Regions from separate parts of the Agrobacterium sp. DKPNP3 genome, predicted to be linked through region 2. Evidence: predicted binding sites of a transcription regulator. Region 2 holds the regulator's gene; the other holds the start of a gene.
What was found. Region 2 encodes PhoB, which activates phosphate uptake and scavenging genes when phosphate is short. Its sites were predicted from a motif close to TGTCATNNANCTGTCAT; they were not measured.
Positions count from the first base shown of each region.

Region 1: a site for PhoB is predicted at 1,612-1,628, ahead of ACUTJJ_RS00840 (YdcH family protein). Genes of this name have one in related genera too.

Region 1 covers NZ_JBQYSN010000002.1:12,707-20,004, reverse strand. Annotated here, with positions in the region: gene ACUTJJ_RS00855 (5-(carboxyamino)imidazole ribonucleotide synthase) at 1-725, opposite strand, end outside; gene purE (5-(carboxyamino)imidazole ribonucleotide mutase) at 737-1,204, opposite strand; gene ACUTJJ_RS00845 (YdcH family protein) at 1,252-1,455, opposite strand; gene ACUTJJ_RS00840 (YdcH family protein) at 1,689-1,865, shown strand; gene ACUTJJ_RS00835 (sulfite exporter TauE/SafE family protein) at 1,965-2,729, opposite strand; gene ACUTJJ_RS00830 (thiamine phosphate synthase) at 2,834-3,487, shown strand; gene ACUTJJ_RS00825 (tetratricopeptide repeat protein) at 3,496-4,596, shown strand; gene ACUTJJ_RS00820 (inositol monophosphatase family protein) at 4,749-5,549, shown strand; gene ACUTJJ_RS00815 (flagellar motor protein MotA) at 5,750-6,769, shown strand; gene ACUTJJ_RS00810 (peptidoglycan -binding protein) at 6,772-7,298, shown strand, end outside.
Region 2 covers NZ_JBQYSN010000006.1:36,076-43,373, reverse strand. Annotated here, with positions in the region: gene apaG (Co2+/Mg2+ efflux protein ApaG) at 4-396, shown strand; gene ACUTJJ_RS03125 (Hsp33 family molecular chaperone) at 607-1,596, opposite strand; gene argF (ornithine carbamoyltransferase) at 1,833-2,750, opposite strand; gene ACUTJJ_RS03115 (aspartate aminotransferase family protein) at 2,808-4,007, opposite strand; gene ACUTJJ_RS03110 (GcrA family cell cycle regulator) at 4,439-4,972, shown strand; gene phoB (phosphate regulon transcriptional regulator PhoB) at 5,152-5,835, opposite strand; gene phoU (phosphate signaling complex protein PhoU) at 5,867-6,562, opposite strand; gene pstB (phosphate ABC transporter ATP-binding protein PstB) at 6,688-7,298, opposite strand, start outside.

The DNA of each region.
Region 1 (7,298 bases), on a different contig from region 2:
GCAAGAAGCTTTTCTGCCGATTGAACGGCGAGAGCCTTCGCGGCGTCTGACAGTGCCGCCGGAACGGTCGACGTGTGCAGGATGCCGTTCAGATGGACGTTCTCGGCCGGATCGTAACAGGTGACGGTGCCGTCCTGGAAACGGGCGGCGATCAAAGAGATTTCCCGCTCGAAGGCTACGAAGCTTTCCAGGATCAGCGGCACGCCGCCGAGCGCCGCAAAGGCGCCTGCGGCGTCTTCGCCGCCCCGGAAAAGACGCTGCCCCTTGCCGTCATAACCCATGCGGCGAGTCTTCAGCACGCCTTTATCACCAAAGGCGGCCAAGGCTGCTTCCAGTTCTTCCTGGCTATCCACGGCGCGGAAATCGGCGGTGGGAATGCCGCAGTTGTTGAGGAAGCGCTTCTCCGTCAACCGATCCTGCGAGGCGCTGAGCGCTTTTGCAGGCGGGTAGACCGGCACGGAGAGGCTGAGTTTTTCAGCCGCTGTAACCGGGACATTTTCAAATTCGTAAGTGACGACATCGCAACGGCTTGCGAGTTCCGCAAGCGCCGTCGCGTCATCATATGCCGCAACGATCTGATCGTTGCAGACTTGCGCTGCCGGACAATCCGCCTGCGGCTCCAGCACGATGGTCCGGTGGTTGAGACGCGCGGCGGCCATCGACAGCATGCGGCCAAGTTGCCCGCCGCCGATGATGCCGATGGTGAGATTGGTGGTCTTTGCCATGGCGTCTGTCGTCACTGGGCGCTGTCCATGGGATATTCCGCGACGGCGGCCGATTGGCGCGCGCGCCAGGCATCCAGCCGGTCGGCCAGATCTTCATCGCTGAGCGCAAGCACTGCTGCGGCAAGAAGTGCGGCATTGATCGCGCCAGCCTTGCCGATGGCAAGCGTGCCTACGGGGATGCCGGCGGGCATCTGCACGATGGAATAGAGGCTGTCCTGACCGGACATGGTCTTGGACTGAACCGGAACACCAAAAACAGGCAGCGGGGTCATGGCTGCGGTCATGCCCGGCAGATGGGCGGCGCCGCCCGCACCCGCGATGATGACCTTGAAGCCTTCGTCCTTCGCGCCATTGGCGAAGTCATAAAGCCGGTCGGGCGTGCGGTGGGCGGAAATGATACGGGCTTCGTATTCTATGTCGAGCGCATCCAGCGTGTCGGCGGCGTTCTTCATGGTCTCCCAGTCGGACTGGCTGCCCATGATGATGGCGACGGGGGGCGTTTCTGCTGTCACGTAATCTCTCCGGCTCAGGCGATGATATCGGGAATGACCTGGTCTTCAAGCTGGGTCATCTTGTCCTTGACCGCCAGCTTTTTCTTCTTCATGCGCTGGATTCTCAGCGCATCGCAGCTGGTCTGGATCATCGCGTTGATTGCCGCGTCGTAATCCTCATGCTCCTGGCGCAGACGCGCCAGCGTGAGCCTGATGTCCGCCTGGTCCTGATCGGGCATCTCGTCATCCCCATTTTATGCCGCCGGATCGGCTCCGGCGTGTCTCTGATCGTAAACGAGCCTCTATCATCAAATCGCGGTAACGGGAAGTTATCCCTTGCGACCAAATTGCCCACTTATTGCCTTCATTTCGCCTTCGACAAGCGGCGCGATCCGTGTCACATTGCCGTCGTAAACCTGAAACTCCAGCGATGGAGAGCTGGAGGTAGGTTCAAAAAGGAAGGACGTGCCGCATGACCATTCAGGCTCATATTGCATCGCTCGAAAAGAAACACGGTGCTCTGGAGGAGGAGCTCGAAAGTATTCTTGCTTCCCCGTCGTCTGACGATAAAGAGATCGCGGACCTTAAACGTCGAAAACTGCGCCTGAAGGATGAACTCCAGAGGCTCAAGGCCTCAACAAGGCATTAATTTTGCCGGAGCACCGATCCTCGATGAACGAAGGGTCGGTGGTCTGAGCCTTCAAGCCCTGGCGGCCCAACCGGCTTCCAGGGCTTTTTATTGCGCGGTTCAGAATGGCAGCCCGTCCCATAACAGCTTCAGCGCCGCAATCAGCGCCATGGAATACATCAGCGGGTAAAAGACCGACGGTTTCAGATATTTGACGACCCGTGCGCCGGCTAGCGTCGCCACCATTGCCACCGGCAGCAGGCTCGCCGATGTCTTGAGGTTGGTGGCATCAAGTGCGCCGAGCGCAAAATAGGGAATGAGCTTGATTGCGTTCATGATGGCGAAGAAGCGCACGCTCATGCCGGTATAGGTCTTCGGGTCGAGCTTCAGCGGCAGCACGTAAATCTGGAAGGGCGGTCCCCCCGCATGTGCCACGAAACTGGCATAGCCGGAGAGAGATGACCAGAGTGTGGCAGCCGCAGGTCTTTGCGGCTTGGCTGGGATTTCCTGGCCATTGCGGCTTTTGAAGCTCTCATAGAAATACCGCAGCACGAACAGGATCGTGACCGAGGCGACGACGAGGCGCATGGCGTCGGCGGATACGAGGCTCGACGTCGCCCAGCCGAGCGCGATGCCGGCGATGGCGCCGGGGAGCATGATGAGCAGCGTTTCCCGGTGGTTATGATGCCGCCAGGCCCACAGCGCCACGAGATCCATGACGATCAGGATCGGCAGGAAGATTGCCGCTGCCTGCACGGGTGAAACGGCAAGCGCCATCAAAGGTACGCCCATGAGCGCCAATGCGCCGCCAAGACCTCCTTTGGAAAGGCCGACGAGGACGACTGCGGGAATGGCGACGAGATAAAAATGAAAATCGGTCAGCATGGATGGACGGTTGATCCTTTCGCCGGTCCGGTTTATCGGATTTGTCATATGAAAACGAGTGCAGATTGCGCAGCAAGCGTCTTCTGTCTGAAATGGACGAACCGATGACCCCAGTTGAAGATCGTTGCCGCCTTGTCCTCATCGTTCCGCAGATGGACGATGCGCAAAAGCAGGCGACCGCGGTGGAGGAGGCGTTGCGGGGCGGCGACGTCGCATCCGTTATCATTCCGCAATATGGTCTGGATGACGCTGCTTTCCAGAAACGTGCCGAACTGATCGTGCCCGTCGTGCAGAAGGCCGGTGCAGCAGCGCTTATCGCGGGCGATAGCCGTGTTGCCGGCCGGGTGAAGGCGGACGGGCTGCATGTTATCGGCAATGGCGAGGCGCTTGCGGAGGCCGTGGAAAAATTCACGCCGAAGCTGATCATCGGCGGCGGCAATGCGGATGATCGTCACAAAGCTCTTGAGCAGGGCGAGGCCAACCCTGACTACGTGTTTTTCGGAAAGCTGGAGGGCGATATCAAGCCTGAGGCACACCCGAAAAATCTGGCGCTTGGCGAGTGGTGGGCGTCGATGATCGAAATTCCTGCCATTGTCATGGGCGGGACCGACCTGTCCTCGGTTGTTGCCGTGGCAGAAACCGGTGTGGAGTTTGTGGCGATGCGCAGCGCCGTTTTTGACAATGCCGGCGGTGCGGCCCAGGCGGTTTTGGAAATCAACGCCCTGCTTGACGAAAAAGCGCCACGGTTTGACGGTTGATACAGGCCATGATCATGCGCTCGCTTCCACGCTGCCTTTCCGTTTCGCTGCTGGCGCTCGCTTTCGGCGGGCCGGCGGGTGTCGTGTTTGCCCAGTCCGGGCCGCAGAGCGAAAGCAACGCGCTTTCCCGCCAGCTGGAAAATGAGGCGCAGCCGACCCGGCAGGGCCGGGTGCAATCCGAAGAACAAAAGGACCTGCAGCCCTCCGCGGGTGTGAATGTCTATCAGCGGATGGGCGCTGAGTTACCGGCACTGCCGCCGGAGAAGGAATTCAAGGGCCGGGTGGATGAGGCCTATGGCCATTTTCAGCGTGGCGAATATGTTCAGGCGCTCGACAAGGCGCTGACCCGCGCGCAGAGCGGCGACGCAGCGGCCCAGACACTGGTTGCCGAAATGATGTCGCGCGGCCTTGGCATCGCACGCGACGAGAAAACCGCTGCCTTCTGGTACCAGCAGGCGGCAGAGGGCGGCGACCCCGTCGCCATGTTCAAATTTGCGCTGATCCTGATGGAGGGCAAGTTCGTCACGCGCGACAAGGCAAAGGCTGACGATTACATGCGGCGGGCGGCGGAAGCCGGCAACGCCTCTGCCCAGTTCAACTGGGGCCAGATTCTGGTTTCGGAAAATCCGGGCGCCAAGGGTCTGCTGATGGCCTTGCCGTTTTATGAAAAATCCGCCGAGCAGGGGATTGCAGACGCTCAATATGCGGTATCGCAGATCTACTGGTCAGTGAAAGACGTGCCTGCGGATAAGAAAGCCAAGGCACGCGACTGGCTGATGCGTGCGGCAAAGGCTGGATATGACACCGCTCAGGTCGATCTCGGCATCTGGCTGGTCAATGGTTTCGGCGGTGAACGCAATCTGGATGAGGGCTTCCGCTGGCTTTATGGCGCGGCGCAGCGCGGCAATATCGTTGCGCAAAATAAGGTCGCGCATCTTTACGTACAGGCGCTTGGCACTCGGCCGGACCCCATCGAGGCCGCCAAATGGTACGTGCTTTCCCGCCGTGCGGGCCTGAAGGATCCGAAGCTGGAAGACTTCTATCTCGGCATCACCGACGAGCAGCAGAAAAAGGCGATTGAGGCGGCAAATCGTTTCCGCCCGAGCTGATGCTGCCGTTGCGACACAACGTTCGGGCTTTTTACCTTGAATTTCCGCGCGTTTTGTGGTCTTGAACCGCAAACTTTCAATTCATGAAAATAATGACGTGCCGGCCCGGCGAGCTTCCGGTCGGTTCGCAAGCTTTCCAGGAAACAACATCGATGGCCCGTTCAGCCCTTCTCAATGTCATGGTTCAGGCCGCCATCAAGGCGGGTAAGTCTTTGTCGCGTGACTTCGGTGAAGTGCAGAACCTTCAGGTTTCGGTCAAGGGACCGAGCGATTTCGTCTCCCAGGCAGACCTGAAAGCTGAAAAGATCGTGCGCGAAGAGCTGATGAAGGCTCGCCCGACCTATGACTTCCTGGGTGAGGAAGGCGGCGAGGAAAAGGGCACAGACGGCGCGCATCGCTGGATCGTTGATCCGCTTGATGGCACCACTAATTTCCTGCACGGCATTCCGCATTTCGCAGTTTCCATCGCGCTGGAGCGTAACGGCGAGATTGTCGCTGGCGTGATCTTCAACCCGGCGACCGATGAACTCTACACGGCCGAGCGTGGCGGTGGCGCATTCCTTAATGATCGCCGCATCCGCGTTGCCGCGCGCAAGGCCCTGACGGATTGCGTCATTGGCTGTGGCGTGCCGCATCTCGGTCGCGGCAACCACGGCAAGTTCCTGGTGGAACTTCGCCATGTCATGGGTGAGGCTGCCGGCATCCGCCGTATGGGTGCTGCGTCGCTCGATCTCGCCTACGTCGCAGCAGGCCGCCTCGACGGTTACTGGGAGGCCGACCTCTCGCCATGGGACATGGCTGCCGGTCTGGTGCTGATTCGCGAAGCTGGCGGCTTCGCCTCCGACATCAAGGGCGGCTCTGATATCTTCGGAAGCGGGACTGTGGCTGCCGGTAATGAATATATCCACAAGGCGCTCGTTGAAGTCGCAAATCGGCCCATTCCCGGCCGTTGATTGATTTCAACGGAAACTCCTTGATTTCTTCAGGTTTGGGACGCCCGGCGGGTCATCGCCGGGCGTTTTTGGTTCGCGTTACCCGCGCCCGGCTTTTTTTCATGAAATGCCTGTGACGAAAGACGGGCTTTTCGCTTCAAATCGTCGCAATTTTCAAATAGCTTTCCGCTGGATAGGTGACCATAGGGAATGCGAACGTTATGGCGGATTCGGAGCGGCTCGATCTTGGTGCCGAGAAACCGGTGATCACACGGGAATATAGCCACAAGCTGTCCAGTCCCACGCCGTTTCTCTGGACGATGGTTCTGTTTCTGGTCCTTGTAGGCTTTCTGGCGGCCATTCTTTACAGGCAGGCACACACGGCCTTCATGACCAATCCCGGTCTTAACGGCTTCATTCTTGGCGTGCTTGTCATCGGCATCATCTTGGTTTTTACCCAGACGATGAGCCTGCGCTCCGAAGTCAGCTGGTTCAACGCCTTCCGCGCCGCCGGTAGTGTCGACAAGGTGGGCCGCGCGCCGAAACTGCTGGCGCCAATGAGCACGCTGATCGGCAAGCGCGGAGAAACCCGGCTTTCCACCGTCACGCAGCGGACAATCCTTGATTCCATTGCGACGCGACTCGATGAATCACGCGACACCTCGCGCTACCTTGTCGGCCTGCTGGTATTTCTGGGTCTGCTCGGCACCTTCTGGGGGCTGATTGGGACAATTGGCGCCATCAGCAACGTCATTCAGTCACTCGACCCGAGCGCGGGTGACAGCAATGATATTCTCGGCTCCCTCAAGGCTGGTCTCACCGCGCCCCTGTCCGGCATGGGAACCGCATTTTCCTCATCGCTCCTGGGCCTTTCCGGCTCGCTCATTCTCGGTTTCCTTGATCTGCAGGCGGGCCGGGCTCAGAACCGATTCTACACGCAGCTCGAAAACTGGCTCTCGTCAGTAACAGATACCTCCGCTGAAGGCCCGAGGGAGTTCAAGGGTGAACCCGGCGCGGTTGTCAGCACCGAGCGTTCGCTGGCGGCCATGACCAGCCTAGCCGAAGGCATCCAGGGTCTTGTGAAGAACATGCGTAGCGAACAGCAGATGTTGCGTGACTGGATCGAGGCACAGCAAGAGGAATCGAAATCGCTCCGCCGCACGCTCGACAGGCTGTCGGCGCGGATCGATAGTGAGTCAAAATCCCCCGGACGCACCCGGCACGATAACGGGAGCGAGTAGCCATGGCGCTCGCGCGCAACCGCCGCCGCGACAGGGGCGTAGATTACTGGCCGGGTTTCGTCGATGCGCTCTCGACGCTGCTGATGGCCATCATGTTTTTGCTGACGGTCTTTGTGCTGGCGCAGTTCGTGTTGTCGCGTGAAATTACCGGCAAGGACGAGGTGTTGACCCGCCTCAACAGCCAGATAGCCGAGTTGACCGAACTTCTGGCGATGGAAAAAGGTAACAAGCAGGATGTCGAGGATGCGCTGGCGAGCCTGCAGTCCACGCTCGCAGCGTCCGAAAATGAGCGTTCGCGCCTCCAGGCGTTGCTCGATGCCGGCTCTGGCAGCAATGCGAGCGCCAACGCCCGCATTGGCAGTCTGACAGGCGAGTTGGACGAACAGCGGCAGGCCAATTCCCGCGCCTCGGCACAGATTGAATTACTGAACCAGCAGATCGCGGCACTGAGAGCGCAGATCGCCTCGGTCGAAGCGGCGTTGCAGGCGTCGGAGGCCAAGGATGCGTCGTCTCAAGTCAAGATCGCCGA
Region 2 (7,298 bases):
CGTATGTATCGTGCTCTGACAAGGGATATCGAGGTGACGGTTGATCCGTATTATCTCGAAGACCAATCCGACCCGGATGACGATCGTTATGTCTGGGGCTACAAGGTCGTGATTGCGAACAACTCCGACATTCCGGTCACTCTCGTCAATCGTTACTGGCACATTACCGATCAGAACGGCCAGGTGGACGAGGTCTATGGTCCTGGAGTCGTGGGCGAGAAACCACATCTCAAACCTGGCGACAGCTATGAGTATTCTTCCGGCTGTCCGCTGGATACGCCTTCGGGCCTGATGTTCGGCCATTATGAAATGGAAACGGAAAGCGGTGAGGTGTTCAATGTCACGATACCAGCCTTCTCGCTGGATTCGCCAGGCCTGATGCGGGTTTTGAATTGATGAAACCGCAGGAACGCGAAAGCCGCGCGTTAAAAGCGTTGTTCAGAGTGTCGGTAAGATAAAAAATCTCTCTTCCGTCATGCCGGACTAGAGCGGCATCCAGCCACAGCGCGTCTGCAGCGTGAGAGAGTGTTACGCAATCAAGACTTGATCATGCTGGATCCCGGCTCGAGGCCGGGATCATGGTGTGCGAGGGCACGGCTATCCTCGTCAGACGTTTTCAAATTCGCTGACATCATAGCGGTAGGTCGTGGAGCAGAACTCGCAGGTAACGGCGATGGCCCCATCTTCCTCGCTCGCCTTGATTTCTTCGGCGGTAAAGCCTGACAGAACGCCCTTGATCTTGTCGCGCGAGCAACTGCAACGATCGAAAACCGCCTGCGGATCATAGATGCGTACGCCGCTCTCATGGAAAAGCCGGAAGAGAAGGCGTTCCACCGGCACCTGCGGATCGGTCAGTTCGTCGGTATCAACCGTGTTCAGCAGCGTAACCGCTTCCGTCCAGGCATCATCCTCCTGCACCTCATGGCCGCCTTCATCACCATCGCCGCCATGCAGATCACGCATGCGTAGCCGCTCGGGCGCCTGTGGCAGGAACTGCGCGATAACGCCGCCCGCACGCCAGCCGTGGCGCGGCTTGCCGGCGCCATCACGGTCGAAGAACTCGGCAACGCCGAGACGGACGCGAGTGGGAAGCTGTTCCGACTGGCGGAAATATACCCCGGCAATGTCTTCCAGCGATGAGCCATCAAGTGGCACGATGCCCTGATACGGCTGCATGCCCGCACCCTGATCGATCGTGAAAGCGAGAATGCCGGTTCCGAGCAATTGCTCCGGCGAGGTGGCGCCCTCGGCAATCGCCGCTGCGAGACGCTCTTCATCGAAACGGGCGTAAGCGCGCATGCTTTCCGGCGCGGTGAAATCAGCAACTAGAAGGTCGACCGGACCATCGCCCTTGGTCTGAAGCGTGAGCTTTCCGGAAAATTTAAGCGAGGTGCCGATCAGCGCCGTCAGAACAGTCGCTTCCGCGAGCAGCCGGGCGACTGCGGCCGGATAGTCATGCCGCTCGAGAATGGCGTTCAGCAATGGCCCAACCTGAACCGCGCGGCCGCGCACATCCAGACCTTCGACCTGAAAGGGTACAACCTTGTCGTCGCCAGCAAAATCGAGATCGTCCAGTTCAACCGTTACATCTGCCATATCATACTCCTTGGCGCAGCCGCGGCGCCGCTACCGTCCAAAAGTCCGGCTTTCAAAATGTGCTTTTTTGCTTGTCGCACAGAGACCCGCGAAGAGAAACCGCTCCCGGGGAAAAACGTGCAAATCGTGATGAAGGCCCGCCAGAAAACCGACGAGCCTCTTCGAAGTCCAACAGATGGTAATCGCTGCCGAAAAGTTCAAGCACCCGTCCGACGTTCAGCAAACGGGTGGTATCTTCAGATGACGCCCATGCACCAGGCGATGATTGATTTCTGCGCGTGGAGGCGGTTTTCCGCCTCGTCGAAGACCACCGATTGCGGGCCGTCGATCACCGCATCCGTCACCTCTTCACCGCGATGGGCCGGAAGGCAATGCATGAACAGGGCGTCCTTTTCAGCCTTGGCCATCAGCGCTTCGTTGACCTGATAGGGCTGGAAGATGTTGTGGCCGCGCGCCTTGTGTTCCTGGTTCATGGAAACCCAGGTGTCGGTCACCACGCAATCGGCGCCAGCGACGGCCTTTTCCGCATCATGATACAGTGCGATCTCGCCGCCATTGTTGCGGGCCCAGTTCAGGAACTTATCATGCGGTTCGGAACCCATGGGAACCGCCATCGTCATGCGATACCCGAACCGAGCCGAACCCTCGACGAAGGAATGGAGGACATTGTTGCCGTCGCCCGTCCAGGCAATGGTCTTGCCTTTTATCGGCCCACGATGTTCCTCGAAGGTCATGATGTCAGCCATGATCTGGCAGGGGTGCGTGTCATCGGTCAGGGCGTTGATGACAGGCACGGTTGCGTGTTCGGCAAGCTCAAGCAGACGCGAATGATCCGTTGTACGGATCATGATGGCGTCGACATAACGCGACAGGACCTTGGCCGTATCGCCGATCGTTTCGGCCCGGCCGAGTTGCATCTCCGTGCCAGAGAGGAAAAGCGTTTCGCCGCCAAGCTGGCGCATGCCGACATCGAAAGAGACCCGGGTGCGGGTGGACGGCTTTTCGAAGATCATAGCCAGCATCTTGCCGGCAAGCGGCTTTTCCGCTGTGCCGGCCTTGGTCGCCGCCTTGCGTGCCCGGGCATCATCGAGAATCGCCCGCAGGTCCTGCGAGCCGACGGCCGACAGGTCGAGAAAATGTTTAGGTGAAGCCATTTCAAACTGTCCCATGCTCGCGAGCCCCGGCAAAGAGGCCCGCCCTTTAGTGTTTTCTCAGGCGATTTTCGCCTGTTTTGCGGTCAGGGATGCGGCGGCCGCTTCCACGCGCGCCAGACCCTCACGGGCCTCCTCCGCGGTGGTGACGAGCGGCGGCAGGAGACGGATGACATTGTCACCCGCCGGTACACCAAGCAGATGTTCCGCACGCATGGCCTGGAGCAATTCACCTGAGGGGATCCTCGCCTTGATGCCGAGAAGCAGGCCTTCGCCGCGAATTTCCTCGATCACGTCGGGGTAACGATCCTTCAATGAGGCAAGCCCCTGGCGGAACACAAGCGCGACATCACGAACATTGTCCAGAAAGCCGTCAGCAAGAACAACATCAAGGACCGCATTGCCGACGGCCATCGCCAGCGGATTGCCGCCATAGGTCGTGCCGTGCACACCCGCCGTCATGCCGGAAGCAGCTTCGGCCGTTGCGAGGCAGGCGCCAAGCGGGAACCCGCCGCCGATACCCTTGGCAACCGCCATGATATCGGGCGCGACGCCGGTGTGCTCATAGGCGAAAAGCTTACCCGTACGTCCGACGCCGGTCTGAACCTCATCGAAGATCAGCAGCATGCCATGCTCGTCACAGAGCGAGCGCAGCAGTTGCAGGAATTCCTTCGCCGGCGCGCGGATGCCGCCCTCGCCCTGAATGGGCTCGATCAGCAGCGCTGCTGTTTCGGCCGTGATGGCGGCCTTCAGCGCATCGACGTCACCGAAGGGAACCTGATCGAAACCTTCGACCTTGGGACCGAAACCTTCGAGATATTTCTGTTGGCCACCGGCAGCGATCGTCGCCAGCGTCCGGCCATGGAAGGCGCCTTCAAAGGTAATGATGCGAAACTTCTCAGGATGGCCCTTGGAATAATGGTAACGGCGTGCGGTCTTGATCGCACATTCCAGCGCTTCCGCGCCGGAATTGGTGAAGAAAACCTTGTCGGCGAAGGTTGCTTCCGTCAGACGCTTGGCAAGCTTTTCCTGGCCCGGCACTTCATAGAGGTTGGAGACGTGCCAGACCTTTTCGGCCTGCGTCTTGATCGCCTCCACAAGGTGCGGATGGGCATGGCCCAGCGAATTCACAGCCACGCCAGCCGCAAAATCGAGATATCGCTCGCCGCTTTCCGTGTACAGCCAGACGCCCTCGCCTCGCTCAAAACGCAGGGGGGCTCTTGCAAATGTATCGAACAATGGCGCGGCGGCTTCGGCCATGGCTGTATCACTCCTTGCGCAAATGCGCTGTAAGACGGTTGTCAATAGGCTCTTAGGGTTATCCCTTGCCTGAAAATCAAAAATGCCGCCTCGCGGCGGCAGGGGCACTATTGTCACTTCGCTTGCCGATGTCAACAAAAGTCCGTATTCCCTAGGGTTCTCAAGCCCTAGTAGGTGGCTGGGCGCCAGACCCAAGGTGTTGCCTTTCTGACTCAACCCGCCAGCAAGTTGGGGAAAACCGCAAAATCGATTCGAGATGATTCCCGCGACTCTTGCCACGGAGTCTGCGTGGCACTAGGTTAATCGCTAATTACTAGACTGCAATGCGGCGGAACTAGTCACCAAAAATCAGGCAGAAACCACACTCGCGGCACTCCCGCGAGACGGAGAGGGATTCTGCCAAAAATACACGCGAAAAGCGGAGAAGCGGCATGAACTGGACAGACGAACGGGTCGAAAAGCTCAAGAAATTGTGGTCCGAGGGACTTAGCGCCAGCCAGATAGCAGCGCAGCTGGGCGGTGTTAGCCGCAACGCCGTCATCGGCAAGGTCCACCGTCTCAACCTGCCGGGTCGCGTCAAGGCTGGCGGTCCTGTCACTTCGGCGCGCACAGCGCCCAAGCGGACTGCTGCCCCTGCCCCTCGCGCGGCGAATTTTGCTGGCCGCGTCAACGCTGCACCGGCCCGGATCCTGACGCGTTCCAACGCCGCGACCGCCCTTCAGGAAGAGGTCGGCATCGAGACCGCGGAAGTTCTCGATTACGTTCCTTCCAGAAACGTCGTCACGCCAATCTCCCGTCGTCTGACGCTGACGGAACTGACCGAGCGCACCTGCAAATGGCCGGTCGGCGACCCCTTGAAAGACGATTTCCATTTCTGCGGCTGTGAAGCGCTGGAATCTTCGCCCTATTGCAAGTTCCATGCGAAACTCGCCTATCAGCCGGTAAGCGAGCGCCGTAAGGCTTGAGTGTTGCGGCACGCATTCGACACTCAAAAACTACGGGCCTTCGGGCCCGTTTTTTTGTGACAAAACCAGAGCGGATCGGGATCAACCACAACAAAAGACCCGACACCAATCCGGTTTCGGGCCTTTTGTTTTTCGCGGAAAATTACTTTGATGGAACGCGCCAGTCGGATGGCATCCGCTCAGGCTTCCATGGAATAGCCGGCGCCGCGCACCGTGCGGATGACATCCTGCATGTGCGAAAAATTAAGCGCCTTACGCAGGCGTCCGACATGCACGTCGACGGTACGCTCATCGACGTAGATATCATGGCCCCAGACACCATCGAGCAATTGCGAACGGGAGAACACCCTGCCCGGAGAGGTCATCAGGAATTCCAGAAGGCGAAACTCCGTCGGACCGAGACGCACTTCACGGCTTTTGCGGTGAACGCGATGCGTCTCGCGATCCAGTTCGATATCCCCGCATTTCAGCACCGAAGACAGAACCTCGGGGCGGGCCCGGCGGAGCATGGCCTTGACGCGGGCCATGAGTTCCGGCGTGGAGAACGGCTTGACGACATAATCGTCCGCACCCGTTGCGAGGCCACGAACACGTTCGCTTTCCTCGCCGCGAGCCGTCAGCATGATGATGGGCAGGCGTTCCGTTTCCGGCCGCATTCTGAGCCGACGGCAAAGCTCGATACCGGATACACCAGGCAGCATCCAGTCTAGAATGAGAAGATCGGGGGTACGTTCCTGAAGCCTGATTTCCGCCTCGTCACCACGGGGTATCGTGTCGACATCGTATCCCTCAGCCTCGAGATTGTAACGAAGAAGGACGCTGAGCGCTTCCTCATCTTCCACAACTGCAATCTTGGGCACCATATGCTGAACTCCGCAAGGCTTTGCCTGTCTCTTACTCGGTCACCGAACCGAGCGTGTTGGAACTGTCGTCCTTCGGACGCTCGCCCTCCGGCTGGCTGCCGGTGGTCATGTAATAGATTGTCTCGGCGATATTGGTGGCATGGTCGCCGATGCGCTCGATGTTCTTGGCGCAGAACAGAAGATGCGTGCAGGTCGTGATATTGCGCGGGTCCTCCATCATGTAGGTCAGAAGCTCGCGGAAGAGCGAGGTGTACATGGCATCGATTTCCTCGTCGCGCTCGCGGATGGCATTGGCCTTCTCGGCGGAGCGGGTCGAATAGACGTCGAGGACTTCCTTGAGCTGCACCAGCGCCAGTTCCGACAGGTGTTCGAGACCACGGGCAAGCTTGCGCGGCACGCCGGTGCCGGCAACCGCAATCACGCGCTTGGCCGTGTTCTTGCCAAGATCGCCCACACGCTCGAGATCGGCTGCAATACGCAGCGTGCCGATGATTTCACGAAGGTCTGCCGCCATCGGCTGGCGCTTGGCGATGGTGACGATTGCCTTGTCGCCGATCTCACGCTCGGCGTGATCGAGGATGGTGTCGTCAGAAATGACTTTCTGCGCCAGCGCGGCATCCGAGTTCACGAGCGCCCGCACGGCGTCGGCACACATCTGTTCGGCAAGGCCACCCATTTCCGAAATACGGCGTGTGAGGAATTTCAACTCCTCATCATAGGCGGACATGATATGCGAATGGGTCGTTGTCTGGTTCACGGTCTAGTCCTCCGGCTTGGCCTGCAGGCCGTGCCCGGAGCGGGACACGGCAGCGGCACCAGTCTTGTTCGGTTTCTTTGAAGCGCCGGCCTGTATCAGCCGAAGCGGCCCATGATGTAATCCTGCGTGCGCTGATCATCCGGATTGGTGAACATCTTGTCGGTTTCGTTTTCCTCAACAAGATGACCAAGGTGGAACATGGCGGTGCGCTGGGAAACACGCGCCGCCTGCTGCATGGAGTGCGTGACAATGACGATGGTGTAGTTTGTCCGCAGCTCGTGGATCAGTTCCTCGACCTTCGCGGTGGCAATCGGGTCCAGCGCCGAGCAGGGCTCGTCCATCAGGATCACTTCCGGGCTGACGGCGATCGCACGGGCGATGCAAAGGCGCTGCTGCTGGCCGCCGGAAAGGCCCGTGCCGGACTCATGCAGACGGTCCTTCACCTCGTTCCATAGACCGGCTCGCTGGAGGCTCTGCTCAACGATCTGGTCCATATCCGCCTTGTTGCGGGCGAGCCCGTGGATCCGCGGGCCGTAGGAGATGTTTTCGTAGATCGACTTCGGGAAGGGGTTCGGCTTCTGGAACACCATACCGACGCGGGCGCGCAGTTCCACCACATCGATCGCCTGGTCGTAGATATCGTCGGTATCAAGCGTGATCTTGCCGGTGACGCGGCAGCCGTCGATCGTGTCATTCATACGGTTCA